Regions from separate parts of the Nocardioides convexus genome, predicted to be linked through region 1. Evidence: riboswitches for the same ligand, from Rfam matches in the RefSeq annotation. Region 1 holds a riboswitch; each other region holds the start of a gene.
What was found. Region 1 has a riboswitch for cobalamin ahead of G5V59_RS31955 (hypothetical protein). Riboswitches for the same ligand answer to the same signal wherever they lie in the genome.
Positions count from the first base shown of each region.

Region 2: it holds a riboswitch for cobalamin, as region 1 does, so the genes downstream of both, G5V59_RS25210 (CbtA family protein) here and G5V59_RS31955 (hypothetical protein) in region 1, are expected to answer to the same signal.
Region 3: it holds a riboswitch for cobalamin, as region 1 does, so the genes downstream of both, G5V59_RS23030 (hypothetical protein) here and G5V59_RS31955 (hypothetical protein) in region 1, are expected to answer to the same signal.
Region 4: it holds a riboswitch for cobalamin, as region 1 does, so the genes downstream of both, G5V59_RS00755 (nitrite reductase) here and G5V59_RS31955 (hypothetical protein) in region 1, are expected to answer to the same signal.

Region 1 is NZ_JAAMYA010000001.1:4,317,909-4,322,678, reverse strand. It holds gene G5V59_RS31970 (energy-coupling factor transporter transmembrane protein EcfT) at 1-161, opposite strand, end outside; gene G5V59_RS31965 (hypothetical protein) at 191-1,039, opposite strand; gene G5V59_RS31960 (hypothetical protein) at 1,042-1,827, opposite strand; gene G5V59_RS31955 (hypothetical protein) at 1,832-2,518, opposite strand; cobalamin riboswitch at 2,586-2,729, opposite strand; gene G5V59_RS31950 (hypothetical protein) at 2,700-3,014, opposite strand; gene G5V59_RS31945 (hypothetical protein) at 3,095-3,550, shown strand; gene G5V59_RS31940 (hypothetical protein) at 3,648-3,872, opposite strand; partial or broken gene gatB (Asp-tRNA(Asn)/Glu-tRNA(Gln) amidotransferase subunit GatB) at 4,049-4,770, opposite strand, start outside.
Region 2 is NZ_JAAMYA010000001.1:3,364,071-3,368,840, reverse strand. It holds gene G5V59_RS25215 (helix-turn-helix domain-containing protein) at 49-987, opposite strand; gene G5V59_RS25210 (CbtA family protein) at 1,581-2,324, opposite strand; cobalamin riboswitch at 2,611-2,800, opposite strand; gene G5V59_RS25205 (four-helix bundle copper-binding protein) at 2,969-3,115, opposite strand; gene G5V59_RS25200 (hypothetical protein) at 3,237-3,377, opposite strand; gene G5V59_RS25195 (hypothetical protein) at 3,520-3,954, opposite strand; gene G5V59_RS25190 (DUF3152 domain-containing protein) at 4,585-4,770, opposite strand, start outside.
Region 3 is NZ_JAAMYA010000001.1:3,072,390-3,077,159, reverse strand. It holds partial or broken gene G5V59_RS23045 (ABC transporter ATP-binding protein) at 1-509, opposite strand, end outside; partial or broken gene G5V59_RS23040 (iron chelate uptake ABC transporter family permease subunit) at 506-1,535, opposite strand; gene G5V59_RS23035 (hypothetical protein) at 1,748-1,897, opposite strand; gene G5V59_RS23030 (hypothetical protein) at 1,875-2,348, opposite strand; cobalamin riboswitch at 2,590-2,785, opposite strand; gene G5V59_RS23025 (hypothetical protein) at 2,955-3,443, shown strand; gene G5V59_RS23020 (hypothetical protein) at 3,471-3,797, shown strand; gene G5V59_RS23015 (hypothetical protein) at 3,794-4,354, shown strand; gene G5V59_RS23010 (Dyp-type peroxidase domain-containing protein) at 4,351-4,770, shown strand, end outside.
Region 4 is NZ_JAAMYA010000001.1:99,117-103,886, forward strand. It holds gene cobJ (precorrin-3B C(17)-methyltransferase) at 1-433, opposite strand, end outside; partial or broken gene G5V59_RS00745 (SAM-dependent methyltransferase) at 477-614, opposite strand; gene G5V59_RS00750 (precorrin-8X methylmutase) at 611-1,276, opposite strand; gene G5V59_RS00755 (nitrite reductase) at 1,273-2,121, opposite strand; cobalamin riboswitch at 2,176-2,360, opposite strand; gene G5V59_RS00760 (Nif3-like dinuclear metal center hexameric protein) at 2,384-3,505, shown strand; gene G5V59_RS00765 (hypothetical protein) at 3,502-3,870, shown strand; gene G5V59_RS00770 (hypothetical protein) at 3,952-4,254, shown strand; gene G5V59_RS00775 (reverse transcriptase-like protein) at 4,251-4,688, shown strand; gene G5V59_RS00780 (histidine phosphatase family protein) at 4,768-4,770, shown strand, end outside.

The DNA.
Region 1 (4,770 bases):
CGCGCCCACGGCTGGTCCGAGCGGCAGGTGAGGACGCTCAGCGTGATCGCGCCGAGCAGGAGGGCGAGCAGGAAGGGGTTGGTCGTGAACGACGTACCGACCGCCAGTCCCAGCGCCCAGACCCACCAGGCGACGGGATGCAGGTCCCGCGGGATCCTCATCGCCGTCCGTCAGCCCAGCCGGCGCCGGATCAGCGGTACGGCGCCGGCCGCGCCCAGCACGACCGCGCCCGTGCCGACGCCGATCCAGGTGCCCAGGGAGGAGTCTGTCGTCCTCGGCGTGCGCGGTGTCGGTCTCCGGGCCGGCGGTGATCTCCGCGACCTCCGGCAGCGCGCTGCTGCTCGCTGCGCCCGGCGTACCCGTCGTGGGAACGGCCGTCGTCGTCTTCGGCGTGGGCTTCGCGGTCGGTGTCGCGCTCGGTGTCGCGCTCGCCGCGGCGCTCGAGGCTGTCGGCGTCGCGGACGGGGCCTGCTTCGGCCCGCCCGCGGAGCCACCGGTCTTGGCGCCCTGGGTGGCCTTGGTGCTCGGCGCGGACGAGGGCGTCGGGGTGGCCTTCGGCACCCGCGGGGTCGGTACGGCGTCCGGCGGGCTCGCCTGGCCGGCGCCCTGGTGCCAGGCGAAGGCGACGTAGCCACCGGCGGGGACGCGCAGGCTGGTGACGCCCCGGGTGGCGAACGTCCACCTCCCACTCTTGCCGTCGGAGACCCACAGGCTCCAGAAGGCGTCCGTGGCCGCGCAGTCGCGGTCGGCCGGCTGGCTGTTGATCTGGCAGGTGAAGCCGGGGTCGGTCGCCCGCGGGGTGAGGGAGAAGCCGGCGTTGGCGAAGTTGTCGACGGCGCGCGCGCCCGGCTGGCTGTCGCAGCCGACCTGGACCTCCGCGCCCGCCGGCAGGCTCGTTGAAGTCCACGACGACCGTCACGCCGGTCGCGCCCGGGCAGGCGCCGCCTGCCGCGGAGGCGGGCGGCGGTGAGAGGAACGCCAGCCCGGCCGCCGCGAGGACGCTCACGGCGACCGGCCCGAGCAGCCGGGTGACCCGCACGGTCAGCGCACCACCCGGAAGGTGGTCGCGCCGCGCCGGTTCGAGAACTGGCCGAGCACGACCACGCTCTTGACGCCCTTGACCCGGCCGACCCGGAAGCTCACCCGGGCCACGCCGGTCGAGGTGGCGGTGGCGGTGCGGATCGCGCGGCCGGCGTACCGGACGGTGAAGCGCTCACCCGGTGCCAGGCCGGTCACGGTGACGACCTGCAGGCCGCCACGCTTGACGCGGAGGGTGCGCAGGCTTCGGGCGGAAGGTCTTGGCACCCAGCGACTTGATGGTGGTGGTGACGCCGCCACCGAGCCAGCGCAGGGCGAGGACCCGGTTGCCCGTGGTGGCCGGCAGCCTGCACGGTGGAGTAGCCCGGACCGGCGATCGTCCGGGCGTTGCCGAAGCCGGCGAGGCAGGCACTCTGGCCGGCGCGCAGGCCGGTCGCCCGGACGGTGACGGTGGTGCCGGAGCGGACGTAGCCGGTCGGGCCGTAGACGCGGCCGCTGACCGGGTTGCCGAGGTAGGCCAGGCCGGCGAGCGCCTGTGCGCTCGGCCAGATCCACTGGTAGCCGCGGTCCGCGGGGTCGATCTTGCCGGCGGTGCGCGCCTGCTTCAGGTCCTCGTCGCCGTAGGCGATCGCGCCGTGCTCGCTGTCGAGCGGCGAGGCGCACCCGGTCACCCGGACCAGGCTGGCGCGCCGCGACGTACGACGCCGCCTTGGCCGCCGCAGGGCGCCCGGCCTCGCCGAGCGCCCACGCCACCAAGCCGGTGCTCTGGGTGTTGATCGGGGTCCACATCGACTCACCGATCCCGCCGTCGGGGGCAAGGCTCGCTCTCGAGCCACCCCACGGCCTTGTCGATCGCGTCGGACACCTGGGGGTCCTCGTCGAAGGGCAGCAGGGCCAGCACGGCTCGCGCGGTGGTGTCGTAGTCGGTGCCGTCGCCGCACGCCACGCCGTAGCCCCAGGCGCCCGAGGTGCACTGGTCGGCGCGCAGGTAGCCGGCCGCAGCCGCGTCCTCGGCGTTGCCCGCCGCGTGCAGCGCGGAGACGCCCCAGACCTGCTGGTAGGCCTGACCGCCGTCGAACTTGCCGGTGGCGTCGGTGGCGTCCGCGACCGCCTGGACGAAGCCGCTGTCGGCGCTGCCGACCTGGGCCTGGAAGGTGACGACCTCGGCGACCAGGGTCGGGCTTCCGGCGGCGATGTCGGCGTGCTTCGTCTCGATCCCGGCGCCGAGCCTGGGCGAGCAGACTCGGGGGTGTCGGTGCCGCTGGCCAGGGCGCTGAGCCCGAAGTCGACGGTCTGGCCGACGTTGCCCGACAGCAGGCCGTCGACGAGCCTGGGCCTTCAGCCAGGCGGTCGTCGCGGCCGCCTCGGGCGACGGGTTGTCGGCGGCGTGGGCCGCCGGGCTGGGGCCGGCGAGGGCCAGGCCGGAGGCGACGAGCGCTCCGCCGGCGAGCAGGGCGCCGGCGCGCGTACGGATCGACATGAGGGTTCCTTCCCGCTGCAGGCAGCGGGCGCCGGGGAGACCGTCGACCGCTGCGTCCACGACAGCGTGGTGTCAGGACGTCCGGTGCGGGTGCTCCGGCTCGCCACCCTCGAGATGGCCTACGGTTGCGGGTCAGCGCCGGACTTCGACCGGCTTCCCCCACCACGGACGCGTGGTGAGTCTATCCCGCGCAGCGTACCTTTCGCACGCCCCGCCGGCCCCATCCCGGCCGAATCAGGCGGTCAGCAGCGACCGCGGCTCCTCCCGGGTGAGCCGCCAGCCGGCCCGCGACTCCAGCACGGGGAGGCTGGTGGCGAAGGCGCCGGTGAACCGGGTCAGCGCCAGCCGTACGTCGGCGGCGGTCATCGTGAGGCCGACGCTCCCCAGCAGCGTGAGCAGACTCGGCGTCGAGCAGGAGGAAGACGAGCGCCGGGTCCACCGCGATCAGCGGCACCACGGCGACCAGGCCGAGGACGAGCAGGGCGCGGCGCTTCATCTCTCGATGATGTCCCACAACTTTCCGGCGAAACCCAGCGTCTGTCTGGGAGCAAGCACCTCCTCTCGGAAGGCAGAACCATGAACCGTCATCTCGCATCGCTCGGCGCCGCCGGTCTCGTCGCCGCCGCCTCGATCGTCCTCGGCGCCGCACCGGCGCCCGCCGCCCCGACGTACCAGGGCCGGGTGGTCGCCAGCGGTGGCGTGGTCCAGCGAACGGCCCCCTCCACCCACGTCGGTACGACGGGCGCGGGCATCCGCAAGGGCGCGGTCGTCACCCTCGACTGCCAGGCTCAACGGCACCGTGGTCGGCGGCAACCAGCGCTGGTACAAGATCCACGGCCGCGACGCCTGGATCGCGGCCCGCTACGTGCAGAACATCGGGCGCGCGCCGGTCGCGTGCACCGGTGGCCAGTGGGCCTACCGGGCCCGGACCGGGGTCAACATCCGCCGCGGCCCGAGCACCCTCGACGCGCGGATCGGCTCGCTGCCGCGCGGCGCCGAGGTGCTCAGCCGCTGGGTGACCCGGCGCGGTGAGTCGCAGGGAGGCAACCGCACCTGGGTGGCGGTGGAGACCCCGAACGGCAACCGTGGCTGGATCTCCGTGACCGGGCTGCGCGAGACGACCTGAGGCTCAGCGGTACTGGAAGTAGTAGTAGCCGTTGCTCTGGCGGTAGCAGCTGCCGACGTAGCTGAAGCCGCCGTCGTGGACGTAGGTCAGCCGGCTGCTGTTGCGACTCGACAGCGAGCCGTAGGGGCCGGCGACGTAGTTGGCCGCGGACGCGGGCGCCGCACCGGCGAGGGCGACGCCTCCGGTGAGGGCGATGCCGGCGAGGGCGGTGACGATGGTGCGCTTCATGTTGTTCCCCTGTCTCTGGTGAGTCCGGGTACTTCCCGAGGCCAGCCACCGTGGCACGGGGCGCCCCGGGCCACCACCGGTGCACGCACGAAGGGCGCGGATTCCGGACGTCTGTCCGGAATCCGCGCCCTCCACGGTGGATCCTCTTGACTACGAGAGCCTTCTCCAGGATCAGGCTCGCGCACCCGGGCGGCGTCGGCCTGGCCGCGGGTGGCCTTCATGACCGCACCGATGACGGCACCCGCGGCGGCGTGGTTGCCGCCGCGGATCTTCTCGGCGATGTCCGGCTGGGCGGCCAGCGCGTCGTCGATCGCGGCGAGCAGCGGGCCGTCGTCGGAGACCAGGGCCAGGCCGCGCTTCTCGATGACCTCGGCGGCGGTGCCCTCGCCGGCGATGAGGCCGTCGAAGACCTGGCGGGCGAGCCTTGTCGTTGATCGTCTTGGCGTCGACCAACGCCTGCACCTCGGCGACCTGCTGCGGCGTGACACCGACCTCGGCCAGGCTCGACGCCCGCGTCGTTGGCACGGCGCAGCAGGTCCGCGACCCACCACTTGCGCGCGGACTGCGGGGAGGTGCCGGCAGCGACCGTCGCCTCGATCAGCGGAAGCGCACCGGAGGCCCACACGTCGCGCATCTCCAGGTCGGAGAAGCCGTACTCCTCCTGCAGGCGGGCCCGCTTGGTGGCGGGGTTCTCCGGCAGGGTGGCGCGCAGGCTCCTCGACCCACTCCCGGCTGGGAGCGACGGGCACCAGGTCCGGCTCGGGGAAGTAGCGGTAGTCCTCGGCGTCGGACTTCTCGCGGCCCGAGGAGGTGGAGCCGTCGTTCTCGTGGAAGTGCCGCGTCTCCTGGAGGACCGAGCCGCCGGCCTCGAGGATGCCCGCGTGGCGCGACATCTCGT
Region 2 (4,770 bases), 950 kb from region 1:
GGCGGTATCCGCCCAGCGCCGACTTCGCTATCCCGCGAGCGCAAGGATTCAGCGGCGCAGGGTCTCGCCGGGGGTCTCGCCGTAGGCACGGCGGTAGGCCTGGCCGAAGTGGCCGTGGTGGGAGAAACCCCAGCGGCCGGCGATCTCCGCGACGCTGTCGCCGCCGGACACGGTGCCCGAGGTGAGGTCGCGGTGGGTGCGGGTCATCCGGACCTCACGCAGGTAGGCCATCGGGGTGGTGTCGAGGTGGCGGCGGAAGGCGAGCTGCAGCGAACGGATGCTGACGTGCGCCGCGGCGGCGATCTGCGCCGGCGTGATGTCGTCGCCGGGGCGCTCCTCGATGAAGGCGATCGCGCGGCGCAGCGCGGCTGGGTGAGCGTCGCGGCTGTCGCCGGAGACCGCACCGACGGCGGAGGTGCGGAAGGTGCTGAGCACGTGCGCGGCGACGTACCGGGCCGCCTGGCCAAGGATCAGCGGGTTCCCCGCCGCGACCGGATCGCCCAGGACCGCGAGGTCGAAGTGCTCGATCGCGGCGCGCAGCCGGGCGGCGGCGGCCGCGCCGGTGGGCCGGTGGTCGAGCAGGGTGACCGGTGCCTCACCGCTGCCGGCGGCGACGGCGCTGAGGACGTCGGGGTCGATCATCGTCACGGTGTAGCGGGCCCGGTTGATCGTGCCGCCGTAGCCGCGGTCGGGAGGCGAGAGCACGAACAGGTCCCCCGGCCCGAAGGACTCCCGCCCGGCTCCCTCGGGGCCGTGACCCTCGATCGTGCCGGTGGCGATGTCGCACAGGCCGATCCGGCCGAGCGGCGCGACGTCGTAGGTCATCTCGAAGGCGAAGTCCAGCCGATCGACGCTGATCAGGTCCGACGCGACGCGGGACATCCGTGACGGGGCGTCGGCCGTGGTGCTGCCGATGCGCATGGGCGCGTACTGCTCGCTGAGGAACTCCTCGGTCTCCTCGAGGCTCTCGCTCTGGAACTGCAACATCCGTGGTCACCTCCGACCCGTCGACTCACCAGCGTAGTCACCGGCAACGACAAAGGCCCCCGCACGCGATGGTGCGGGGGCCTTGCTGCGAGTGCTGTTTCGCTCGCGCGCCTGTAGGGATTCGAACCCCAAACCTTCTGATCCGTAGGGATCAGATGGGGCGTCCGGTGCCGACCCGGCACGCCCACGGCCGACATCTCGATCTCACCAAAGTAGCAGGTCAGAGGGCGGCTCACCTTGACCGTCGCCTTCAGTCGACGCCAGTCGCCTCGAGGCGTACCACGCCCGTGGGACCGCCATTTTGAGCCGAGTTTGAGCCGCCGCGTCGTTCGATGTGGAGCGGAAGGTCGGCGAGCATCGACGGGCCGTCGGCGGAAGTTTCGCCCTGCGCCGCCGTGCACGGCGCCTCACCCTCTCTTGCTGAGCATGGATAAACAACCTGTCTTCGGGTCGGCTCAGCCCGCAAGTGTCCCCAAAGGTTCATGGACGGTCCGATCCGGCCGACGCCGGGGGCAAACGCCCTGCCCGCGCGGCGTAGGCGCGATAGGTGTTTTGGCCAGAGACCGGTCGAAAGAGAGCAGAGGCGGTCCGGATCAAGCCTGATGCGGACCGCCTCGCTGCGGGTCTAGCGAGTGGAGCCTGGGCTGCCGTCGCCCGCGGTGGATAAGCACGCTGAACACCAAGCCAAGTGACGCCCACATGGTGGCCAGCTGCCCCAGAGAGGCAAGGCGGAAGTTCCAGATCAGAGTGGTGGGCATGTCGGTCGGTATGCCATCAGGTGAGTCCGGCACGAGCAGCAAGATCGCCGACGTACCGACAGCGAACGCCGCCACCGTGACGATGGAGCGCACTGGTATTGACAGCCGATCTCGAAGCGATGCGTCGAGGTTGAACAGCGCGAGCACCAGTGCGAGCGTCAACAGGATGGTCAGGGTGAAGATCAGCGTCCGGTGGCTGATCGTCGCCGGGTCCCCGACCGCCGGCGGGTTGCCCGGGATCTTGATCTGCGGCGCCAGAGCGAAGACGACGAACCCTAGGGCCGCAAGGGCCATGACGCGGCCGTGCTCTGTCAGCGCGGGAAGGCGGTGCCGGGTGCGCGCGAACACCACCGAGAAGACGACCCCGAAAATCGCTCCTATGACGAGGGTGGTGGCCATCCCGCCGACCACCTGCATCGTGCGGCCAACGAGCGGCTCCGCCATCTCATGGCCGGCCCCGGCGTGCACTCGGCGATCCTCGACCATGAGTGCCTGTCGAAGGAGCGGCTCGGTGACGGAGTACATCACGACAGCAGCCGCAGCGCCGCCGACGGCGCCTGCGGCCGCGCCGCTGCTCACATATCGGCGCAGACTTTGCATTGGGAACAGAGGACAGCGGAACAGCGATGCTCATGACGACACTCCTCAGTGGCACGGGAAGCCGAGAGTGTGACGAGCGTCGTGGGTGAACTCGTGGAGGTACTGGCCGGCAGTCGCGCCGAGGAGCGCGCCATTCTCCTGGCTCATCACGAAAAGCGCGATGAGAGCGAAGGCCGACAGGACCCACACCCAGGCGGGTACGCGGAGAGGAGTAGGGATCTGGACGTGAGATGTGGCCATGGTGGCGCCTTTCGTTCCATGCCTCGTGGTTGTTGGTCGCCGCGGCCGGTCTCCTGACTCCCGGATCACCATTACGCGCCAGCCTTCCCAACCCGAAGGTCAGTGGCCGTCGAGGCGCGCAACTCCTCAGTCACAGTGGCGAGGACCGTGCCGGATTTTCACCGGCTTCCCGTACATCGCAGCGTGCCCAGTGTTCCACAACTACTACGCAAGATAGTTTGCAGTTCATCAGGCGGCCGACCGTGGGTACGACGTCACCGGAGGGGCTCGTGGGGCGTCTTTGGCGCGGCCCACGTCCGAAGGTCCTGTAGTGGATCGGCTCCCTGGTCCAACCGGGGAAGGGCCGCCGCCGCAGGCCGACCGGCGGCGGCCTTCCCCAGCGGTTAGCCGATGGCGTTGAGGACCTTCTGGCAGGCTGCCTCGCACCTACGACAAACGTCTGCGCAGATGCGACAGTGCTCGTGCATAGTGGCGTGTCGACCGCACTCGTCCCCGCAGGACGTGCACGCCTGGGCACAGGCTTGGAGCACGGCGCGGGTGATGGCTGCGTCGTAGCCCGTATGGCGGGACAACACGCGAGCAGTTGCTTCGCAGGTGTCGGCGCAGTCGAGATTGCTCCTGACGCACTTGACCAGGTCCGCGATGGTGCCCTCACTGAGGCAAGCGTCGGCGCACGCGGTACAGGCTCTGCGCGCACTCCACGCAGGCCGCCACGCACGCGGCGACGTCTTCGCGGTCGGTATAGATCCGTGCCGGGTAGGCGTTCATCATCTCGGTGATGGTGCTTGTCATCGTGCTTTCTCCTCAGGTCTGGTTCCGTTCCGGGTGACGCGACAGGCTGAGCCGCTGATTCTCAGCGGCATAGGCGTGGCCGAGTCGTGCGATGTCGGCGGTCCCGCGAAGTGCGGGCCCCGCTCGGTCCCTCACATGCGGATCACTGGGGAGGCTGATGGGTGGGGTTCTTGGCGGCGGGCGCCATCGGCGAGGCAGTCTCCGTGGCGCCGCAGCCGGATTTCCGGATGCGCCACGAGAGAGGCGCCTTGCTTCTGACCTCGTTGCGTCTGACGGCTGAACAGTCGGCACACACCAGCACCGCCAGGCAGGCACACCACAGAGGGACCAGATGCTTCTCGGCAGGACGGCCACCAGCCTCCGCGCGGAGGCCATGTTCACCGCCCTGCTCGACGCTCGCAGTCAGAGACGATGCTCGGTGAACAAGATCCTCGGAGATCGGGCGGTCGTCGATACTCGCAGCAGCCTGGAGGACCTGCGTGACGATCAGCCACGCGAACATCGTGGCGCAGATCACCGCGAGCAGACCTCGTATACGGCCAACTCGCGCGTGCGAACGATCAGTCGCCGCCTGCACGCCTATCGACGTACCCGGAGACAAGAACTCTATGTGGGTTCGCCGCGTTCCCTCGCAGCGCCGGCACGTCGGTGCGGCCACCCACCTCGGGTGGCCCCAGCAGGGCCTCGCCGCAGGCGAGACCGATCAACGAGCCTGAGGCAAGTCGCGTCACGACAACTCGGCCGCGCTGTCCATTGGTCGAGTCTGCGATCTTGCACGCGACCGCGGTGCGCCGGCGCGCCCAGAGGGCGTAAACGAGTAACCCAAGAGATCCGACTGCGAGCATCGGTTGGATCGGAGCGAACACATTGAGAGCCCCGCTCACGCCGATGGCCATGACAACGAGCTTTGTTGCAGATGGGGCATCCGACCGCGAACAGCGACAGCGCGCTACCTGCGAAGGTCTTTCCGCCCTGGGTTACGGGCACCGGCGTAGCGGGGTCGCGCACGTACGTCGCGACGAGCATTCCGGTGAGGATCGAAGTGAGCGCCCAGACCGGGTAGTTCCACCACAGCACCGGGGTCATCCGGTGATACCAAGGCGTTGCGATCACGCCTGTCGGAATTCCGATCGCCAGCGCTGTAAACACGGCGGCGACCCCGGCGGCAACGATCCGGCGGGTGAGGAGCATGCAACCGACCCTTCTACTAGGTAACATAGTAGCCATCTAGTTGGCGGCCGGCCATGGATTCGCACGACAGCCGTCGAGACCCTTCGTCTGCTGAACCATGACCGGAGTCTGGATGGCCCTTTCCGGGGCAAGTGCGGTGGGCATTGCCGAGGGCGTGCCCGAACTCGTGGTTGATCATGTAGGCCCGGTAGTTCCTCAGGTC
Region 3 (4,770 bases), 1.2 Mb from region 1:
GTCGAGGTGGTTGGTCGGCTCGTCCAGCATCAGCACGGCGGGCCGCTGGGCCAGTGCGCGGGCCAGTCTGCACCCGCTGGCGCTCCCCACCCGACAGCGTCTGCCAGTCGCGGCCGGCCAGGTGCTCGACCTCGGCGAGGCGCAGCGCCTCGCCGATCTCGGCGGCGCCCTCGCCGTTCCGCGCGGGCCAGCGGCCGCGGTGCGGGATCCGGCCGAGACTCGACGACCTGCCGCGCGGTGAGCGGCAGCCCGGTGGCGGACTCCTGCTCCAGGAGGGCGATCCGGCGGGCCCGCTCGCGCGCCGGCAGCCGGTGGACGTCGTCGCCGTCGAGGTGGACGGTGCCGGTGTGCGGACGGCGCAGCCCGGCCATCACGTGCAGCAGGGTCGTCTTGCCCGATCCGTTGGGGCCGAGCAGGCCGGTCACCGCGCCGGGCGGGCACGCCAGCGCCACGTCGTCGAGGATCGCTCGCCCGCGCACGCCCCACACCAGTCCCTCCGCGGCGATCACCGGGTCCTCGACTCGCGCCGCAGCAGCCAGGCGAAGACCGGCGCGCCCAGCACCGCCGTGACCACGCCGATCGGGATCTCCTGACCGTCGACCAGCGAGCGGGCGACGGTGTCGGCACCGACCACGAGGATCGCACCGGCCAGCGCGCTGAGCGGCAGCAACCGCCGGTGGAGCGGCCCGCACACCAGCCGTACGACGTGCGGGACCACCAGTCCCACGAAGCCGATGGCGCCGGTGAAGGCGACCAGGCAGGCGGTCAGCAGCGCCGTACCGACCAGGAGGATCCAGCGCACCCGCTCGACCGGTACGCCGAGCGAGGACGCCGAGGCGTCCCCGAACGCGAACGCGTCGAGGTCGGCGGCGAAGCCCAGCACCAGCACGGTCGCGAGCAGCACCACGACGAGCAGGAGCACCGCGCTGTGCCAGCGCACGCCCGCGAGGGAGCCCATCGTCCAGGCCAGCACCCGCCGAGCCGCGTCCCGCTCACCGCTGGTCATGACCACGAAGGACGTGTACGCCGCACACATCTGGGCGACGGCCACGCCGGCCAGCACGGTGCGGGCCGGCGGCAGGTCACCCCCGCGACCGGTGGCGAGCGCGAGCACCAGGACCAGCGCGACGAGCGCTCCGAGGAAGGCGCCGGCGCCGAGCGCCGCACCGCCGGCGAGCCCGGCCACCCCGACGCCCAGCACGATCACGGTGACCGCGCCGACGGTCGCACCGCCGGAGATGCCCAGCAGGTAGGGGTCGGCGAGGTCGTTGCGGGTCAGCGACTGCAGCACCGCGCCGGCGATGGCCAGCCCGGCGCCGGTCGCCGCGGCCCCCAGCACGCGGGGCATCCGCAGACTGCCACACGATCCGGTCGTCCACGACGGTGGCGTCGACGGCGAGGCCGAGGCGGCGCAGCACCACGTCGAGCACGTCGGTCACCGGCACGTGCACCGAGCCGATCCCGACCGCGACGACGATCGCGAGGCCGAGCAGCAGCGCCAGCACCACACCGAGCGGCCGTGCCGCGAGCGTCATCGGGAGCGCTTCGTCAGCGCCTCGCCCAGCGCCACGGCGCCGTCGGCGAGCCGGATCCCGGGCGTGGTGGCGGAGAAGGGCAGCACGACGTACGCCTTCGCCCGCACCGCGCGCAGGTTCCTCAGCACGGGGTCCTTCTCCAGCAGCGTGATCTTGTCCCGCGCGCTCGACCAGGCTCGCGTCCGCGAGCACGATCAGGTCGGGATCGGCCTTCACGACCCGCTCCCAGCCTGACGTCGGCCCAGCCGCCCTTCACGTCGGCGAAGACGTTGGTCGCGCCGACGGCGTCGAGAATCAGGCTGCGGGCCGCCCTCCCCCGCGCCGGCGAAGGCGGCCTTGTCACCGGAGTCGAACCAGAACACGTCCAGCCCCTTGCCCGGCGCCTGTGCGGCCAGCACGTCCAGCGCCTCCTCCTGCGCGTCCACGACCGCCTCCGCCCGCTCCGGCACGCCGAAGACGTCCGCCACGGTCTCGATCTCGTCCCACACCGCGTCGAAGGAGACCTCCGCGGAGGGCTCGTTCTCGCCGCAGCCGAACAGCGAGAGGAAGGAGCCGATGCCGAGCTTCGCCAGGCTCCTGCTGGGATCCGGCAGCCTCGTCGCCGAACGCACTGGAGTACGAGCCGTAGACGAAGTCCGCCCTCGCGGCGAGCAGGGTCTCGTGGTCCGGGTACTCCTTCGAGAGCACCTCCACCCCGTCGTACGCCGCGCGCCACTTCGCCGGCACGCTGTCGTCGAGGTACGCCGTGCCGGCCATCCGGTCCTGCAGGCCGAGCGCGAGCATCACCTCGGTGGCGCCCTGGTTCATCGTCACCGCGCGCTCGGGCGGTGCGGCGACGGTGGAGGTGTAGCCGCAGCCTGCTCGCCTCCACCGGGTACGACGGCCCGGCGACCGCCTTCGTCTCGGGCTCGGGTGCTCCGGCGCAGGCGCTCAGGGAGGCTGAGAGCCAGCGGGAGGGCGAGCAGGGCAGGGAGGAGTCGGGCACGACGCGACGTCACAGGTCACTCTTTTCGTCCGAGGCTCTTGCGCGAAGCCTGGTGGGTGGGGTGACGCGGACCGGAGGTCCACGGCCAGCAGGTCTTCGGACTCGGGATCGACCGGACGGAGCGCCTTCCCAGAGCGGCGAATTGCCCGCTCCAGTGGCGTGTTGCCCCGCCCGTCACCCTCACCGCTGCGCGTCAGTCCCGGACTCTCACCGGGTTCCCTGACCCACGATCCTCGTGAGTGCGACTGGCGTCACGGACGCTAGCAGAAGGCTCCGCAGCCGCCACCCGCCTACCATGACGGGGATGTCCGCGACCCGAACCGCCGCCGCCTCAGGGCGCCGGTTCCGGCCTGCCCGCGGCATCCTCGCCGGTCTCGGTCGCGGCCTTCGGCGCGCTCTGCGCGCACGTCGCCGGCGGCGGCACGATCCTGCTGGTGCCCGGCCTGGTCGTGCTGGGCGTCGCGCTGCCGCTGGGGATCGTGCTCACCCGCATCGGGCGGGTCGACGTGCCGCGGCTCGCGCTGGTCGCCTTCTGCGCCCAGGCGGTGGGCCACCTGACGCTGATGATGGCGCCGAGCGACCTGCACCACCACGGGCACATCCACCAGGCCGCGGGCGGGATGGGCCTGCTCGACGCGGTCGGGCTCACGCCGTCGATGGCGCTGACCCACCTCGGCGTGGTCGCCGCGACGACGGCCGTCGCCGCCGGCCTCGACCAGGCGGTCGTGAAGGCCGTGTGGGCGTTGCTGGGCTGGCTGGTGCTGCGGCTGCTGCGCCTGGTCGCGCTGCCCGTGCGCGGTCGCCAGCGGGTGTCCACCGAGCGCGTCGCGGTCCGTTCGCAGACGGTGCGCTCCGCCGCGGTGCCACGCGGTCCGCCGGCCGGGGCGAGCACCCTCCTCCCCTCCCTGCGCCTCGCGCACTGACGGTCCGGTCCCTGCAGGTTCCGGCGGGTGCGGTGGCGCCCGTTGCTGCGCGCTCCCGCGCGCCCGGAACCCGAATCGAGAAGAACTCGTCATGCGCACGACCACCCTGTCCGCCGTACTCCTGTGCGGCCTGCTGGCCCCGGCCCTCGCGGCCTGCGGCAGCGACGACGCGTCCCCACCGCGGGCCGTCGAGAGCACGACCACCACGCAGAACCAGGCCCAGGCGCTCAGCGTCACCGACCCGTGGGTCAAGGCCGCCGGCAGCGGGATGACCGCCGCCTTCGGCATCCTGTCCAACAGACTCCGGCCAGGACATCGACGTCGTCAGCGCCTCGACGACCGTCAACGCGATGACCGAGCCTGCACGAGACCGTCGAGAACGCCGACGGCTCGATGGCGATGCGGCCCAAGGAGGGCGGCTTCGTCGTACCGGCCGGGGGAAGGTGACCCTCGCACCCGGCGGCGACCACATCATGATGATGGAGCCTGGAGAGACCGGTCGCGGCGGGCACCACCGTCACGATCACCCTCACCCTCGGCGACGGCTCGACCACCGAGGTCGAGGCCACCGTCAAGCCGTTCGACGGGGCCGACGAGAAGTACCAGCCCACGGACGGCAGCAGGCTGATGCCCGGCGGTCCACGTTGGGACCGCCGCAACGTCCTCCGCACCGGTGCCGCCGCGCTCGGCGGTGCCGGGGTGGGCTGGAGTGCCTCCGCCGCCGTGGCGGCGACGGCACCCCGCCCGCCGGCCGGGGACGGCACGACCCGTGTGGTCGGGCCGTCCCCGGGGGCGGAGACGGCACCGGCGGTCGGCCGGAACCAGGCCGGGATCGCGACCCCGCCGCAGGCCCACCTCGCCCTGGTGGGATGGGACCTGCGCGGCGGCCGGGACGAGCCTGGCCCGGATGATGCGCCTGCTGTCCGACGACACCGACCGGCTCGCGGCCGGCCGGCCCGCGCTCGCGGACACCGAGCCGGACCTCGCCGGGCACCCGTCGCGGCTGACGGCGACCTTCGGCTTCGGCCCGCGCGTGCTGCGCGCGCTGGTGCCGGCGGCGCGCCGGCCGCGGCTGGAGGAGCCTGCCGTCCTTCCGCCGGGACCGGCTGGAGGAGCGGTGGTCGCAGACCGACGTCGTCGCCCAGATCTGCAGCGACGACCCGCTCACCCTGGCCCACGCCAAGCGGATGCTGCTCAAGGACGCCCGCCCGTTCGCGGACGTCCGCTGGATCCAGCACGGCTTCCGCACCGCGCGCGGCACCGTCCCCGACGGCACCACGATGCGCAACCTGATGGGGCAGGTCGACGGCACGGTCAACCCGACCGA
Region 4 (4,770 bases), 4.2 Mb from region 1:
TAGAGCGCGCCGTCGAGCCGGCCGGCCTGCTCCAGCGCCGAGCGGACCGCGGGGAAGGTGCGGCCGAGCCTTCATGATCACCGCGCCGTCGGTGTCGGCGAGGCGGCGGGCCAGACTCGGGCTCGGGCAGGGTGCCGGGGAGCACGGTGAGGACGTCGTTCTGCCGCACCAGGGCGGCGGGCACGGTCGCGGTCGCGGCCGCGAAGGCGGGCACGCCCGGGACGACCTCGACCGGGAAGCGGTCCCGGAAGCGGTCGAGGAGGTACATCGAGGAGCCGTAGAACAGCGGGTCGCCCTCGGCGAGCAGGACCACGTCGCGGCCGGCGTCGAGGTGGGCGGCCAGCCGGGCCTCGCAGTCGTCGTAGAAGTCGGCCAGCGCGCCGACGTACCCACCGGGGTGGTCGGTGGTGCCGGTCGTGACCGGGTAGCGCAGGCTCCTCCTCGACGGCGTCCGCCGGGATCAGGTGCGCCGCGATCCGGCGGGCGTGCGACTCCTTGCGGACCCCGGCGTGGAAGGCGACCACGGCGGCGGCGCCGACCAGGCGCTCGGCCTTGCGGGTGATCGACTCGGGGTCGCCGGGACCGATGCCGACGACGTGGAAGTGCCCGGTCATTCCGCCTCCTGGGCGAGCGCGTTGACAGCCGACGATGCCATGGCCGAGCCGCCGCGACGACCGCGCACGGTGACGAACGGGATGTCGATGCCGTGCTTGTCGGCGAAGGCCGCGAGCGCGTCCTTCGACTCGGCGGCACCGATGAAGCCGACCGGGCAGCCGACGATCGCGGCCGGGCGCGGAGCGCCGTCGAGGATCATCTCGAGCAGGTGGAAGAGCGCGGTCGGAGCGTTGCCGATCGCGACCACCGCCCCCTCCAGGTAGGGCGTCCACAGGGAGACCGCGGCGGCGGTGCGGGTCGTGGACCACTCCTTCGCCAGCGCCGGGACCCGCTCGTCGGTGAGGAAGCAGTGCACCGGGTTGTCCGCGGGCAGCCGCCCGGCGGTGATGCCCATCGCGACCATCCGGGCGTCGCACAGGATCGGCGCGCCCGCGGCCAGCGCGGCCCGGCCGGCCTCGGCGAGGCGGGGGTGGACGACGAGGTCGCGGACCAGGTCGGTCTGCCCGCTGCCGTGGATCATCCGGACGGCGACCTTCTCCGCGTCCGCCGGCACCCCGGACAGGTCGGACTCGCGGCGGATCGTCGCGAAGGAGTCGACGTAGATCGCCGGGCCGTCGGCGATGTAGTCGTACCGACGCGGGGGAGCGGTCAGGTCGGTCATGGGGTCTCCTCGGGGAGCGGCTCGGGGATCAGCACGCCGTGCCACGGGGTCACGACGACGGTCTCGGCTCGCCACGCGGCGAGGTCGGCGGAGGACAGCCCGTCGTCGCCGACAGGGACGTGCTCGCCGCCGGGCACCGCACCGAAAGGCAGCGGCTCGCTGCGCACGTCCGCGCCGGGCCGCGGGTCTCGGAGCGGGGCCAGGGAAGCGGGCAGGCTCGGCCACGTGCCAGGCCGCCGCGGGGCCGGTGCCGCGGGCGACCAGGAAGTCCCGGGCCAGGCCGGCGAGGGCGTCCGCGGCCCCGGCCAGCGTGACCACCTCGCCCCAGCCCTCGCCGACGCGGGAGCCTGCGCGGTCTGCGCGTCGAGCGCCACCAGGCCGAGGTCCTTGTGCCGCTCGGCGAGGTCGCCGCGGCCGTCGTCGAGGGTGAACAGGAAGCGCCCCGGCAGACCCGCCAGCGCCTCGTCGCCGAGCAGGACGGCGTCGAGCGCGGTCACCACGGGGCGCAGGTCGGCGCGCCCGCCGGCGTACCCGGTCTGCGGGGAGGCCAGCACGTTGCGGATCCGGTCGTGCGCCCGCGAGGGCAGCAGGCCGGTCGCCTCCAGGGCGTCGAGCGCCTCGTCGGCGAGCCGGTCACCGGCCAGCGGCATGGCGCGGACCTGGAGGTTCGCGCGGCCGGTGACCCGCACCCGCCCGTCGCCGTAGGTCGCCGCGACCTCCGCCAGCGCGCGCAGCGCGGACAGCGCGACCCGGCCACCGGGCACGCGGATCCGCACCAGGCCGCCGTCGTCGGCGGGCCACGGGTGCACGATGCCCGGGCACCGGTCCGGTCGGCTGCGCGCCATCTGTGGTCCTTCGAGGCCGGGGATCCTCGCGATCTCCCCTCACGACCTCGCGAGCGGTACGTCGCAAGGGCCAGCAGGTCTTCGGACTCGGGATCATCCGGTGCGGAGCGTCTTCCCAGGCCCCGGAGGGTCCAGTGACGTCGTGCTCCGCCCGTCACCCACACCGCTGCGCGTCAGTCCCGGACTCGCACCGGGTTCCCTGACCTCCGGGGAGGTCGACTGGCACCGGCAGACTACCAACGGCCCCGCTAGCCTGGCCGACATGCCCGCGCTCGAGGACGTCGTCACCCTGCTCCACGGCTGGTACCCGCCCGCGACCGCCGACTCCTGGGACGCCGTCGGCCTCGTCGCCGGCGACCCGGCGCAGTCGGTCAAGCGGGTGCTCTTCGCCGTCGACCCGACGCCCGCGGTCGCCGAGGAGGCCGCGGACTGGAAGGCCGACCTGCTCGTCGTCCACCACCCGCTCTTCCTCAAGCCGGTGCACGGCGTGGCCGCGACCACGCCCAAGGGGCGCACGCTGCACACCCTGACCAAGGCCGGTACGGCGCTGCTGACCGCCCACACGAACGCCGACCAGGCCGCCGGCGGGGTCTCCGAGGCCCTCGCCCTGGCGCTGGGCCTGACCGACCTGGAGCCGATCGTCCCCGCGCCGGGCGGCCCGCGCGACAAGGTCACCGTCTTCGTCCCCGCCGACGCCGCTGCGCCGGTGCGGGCCGCCATGGCCGAGGCCGGCGCCGGCCGGATCGGCGACTACGACTTCGCCTCCTTCACCAGCGCCCCCGGCGAGGGCCGCTTCCGGCCGCTGAAGGGCGCGGACCCGCTGATCGGCACCGTCGGCGAGCTGGAGACCGTCGAGGAGGTGCGGATCGAGGTGGTCCTCGACCGTGCGGTGCGGGCCGACGTCGTCCGCGCCCTGCTCGCCGCGCACCCCTACGAGGAGCCGGCCTACGACGTGGTCGAGGTCGCCGACCCCGGGCTCGCCGCGACCGGCACCGGCCGGATCGGCAGCCTCCCGCAGGTGAGCCTCGCCGAGCTCGCGGGCAACATCTCGGCCGCGCTGCCGACCACCGCGGCCGGCGTACGGGTGGCGGGCGACCCGGACCGTCCGGTACGACGCGTGGCGGTCTGCGGCGGCGCCGGCGACTTCCTGCTCGACCGGGTCGCGGCGCTCGACGTGGACGCCTACGTCACCAGCGACCTGCGGCACCACCCGGCCGCGGAGTTCGTCGAGAAGGACGGTCCGGCGCTGGTCGACGTGGCGCACTGGGCGGCGGAGTGGACCTGGCTGCCGGTGGTCGCACGCCGCCTCACCGAGGCCCTCGGCGACGCCGTCGACACCCGGGTGAGCGAGATCGTCACCGATCCTTGGACAATGCACCTGTGAACGCCGATCCCGCCGCGCAGGCTCCGCCTGCTCGACCTCCAGGCCCTCGACTCCCAGGTCGACCAGGCTCCGGCACGTGCGGGCCAACCCGCCGCAGGCCGCGCAGATCAAGGAGCCTGCTCGGTCGCCGCGGCGACATCGACGGGCGGCTGCGCGACCAGCGCATCGTCGTGGACGACCTCACCGCGGCCCAGGCCAAGGCGGATGCCGACGTGGAGCAGGTCAAGGCGCGCCGGACCCGCGACCGGGACCGGATGGACTCCGGCGCCATCGGCGATCCCAAGGCGCTGGAGCGGATGCAGCACGAGTCTCGCCTCGCTGGAGCGACGGATCTCCACGCTGGAGGACGAGGAGCCTGGAGGTGATGGAGCAGGCTCGAGGAGGCACAGGCCGCGCTTGCCGAGTCGACCGGCGCCGTCGAGGAGATCGACGCCCAGGCTCGGTGAGTGACGTCCGCGCGTGACGAGAAGGCCGGTGAGACTCGACGCCGAGATCCTCGCCGTGAGCACCCGGCGCGACCCGATCGTCGCCGACATCCCCGCCGACCTGCTCGCGCTCTACGACAAGCCGCGCGCCAGCAAGGGCGGCGTGGCCGTGGGTGCGCTGCGTGCCCGGCAGTGCAGCGGCTGCCAGGCTCGCGCTGGACGCCAGCGAGACTCGCCGAGATCCGGGCGCTGTCCCCGGAGACGGTGGTCCGGCACGAGGAGTGCCAGCGGATCCTGGTCCGCACCGCCGAGAGCGGGCTGTGATCCCCACTCCTGACCGGGTCGTCGTCGAGGCCGACGGCGGCTCGCGCGGCAACCCCGGCCCCGCGTCGTACGGCGCGGTGCTGAGGGACGCCGCCACCGGCGCCGTGCTCGCCGAGGACGCCCGGACGATCGGGGTGGCGACCAACAACGTGGCGGAGTACTCCGGGCTCGTCGCCGGTCTCGCGCTCGCCGTCGAGCACGCCCCCGGTGCCGCGGTCGAGGTGCGGATGGACTCCCAGACTCGTCGTGGAGCAGATGTCCGGCAACTGGAAGATCAAGCACGCCGACATGAAGGCGCTGGCCGCCGAGGCGGCCGCGATCGCGCCCGAGGGCACGACGTACACCTGGGTGCCGCGCGCGGAGAACGCGCACGCCGACCGGCTCGCGAACGAGGCCCTCGACGGGCTGCGCTCGGGGGTCACGGTGGCGGGTGACGGCGTCGCCGACGAGCCGGAGTCCGCGGCGGAGGAGGCGTCCTCGCCCGCGACCGGCCCGGGGGAGCCGACCACCGTCGTG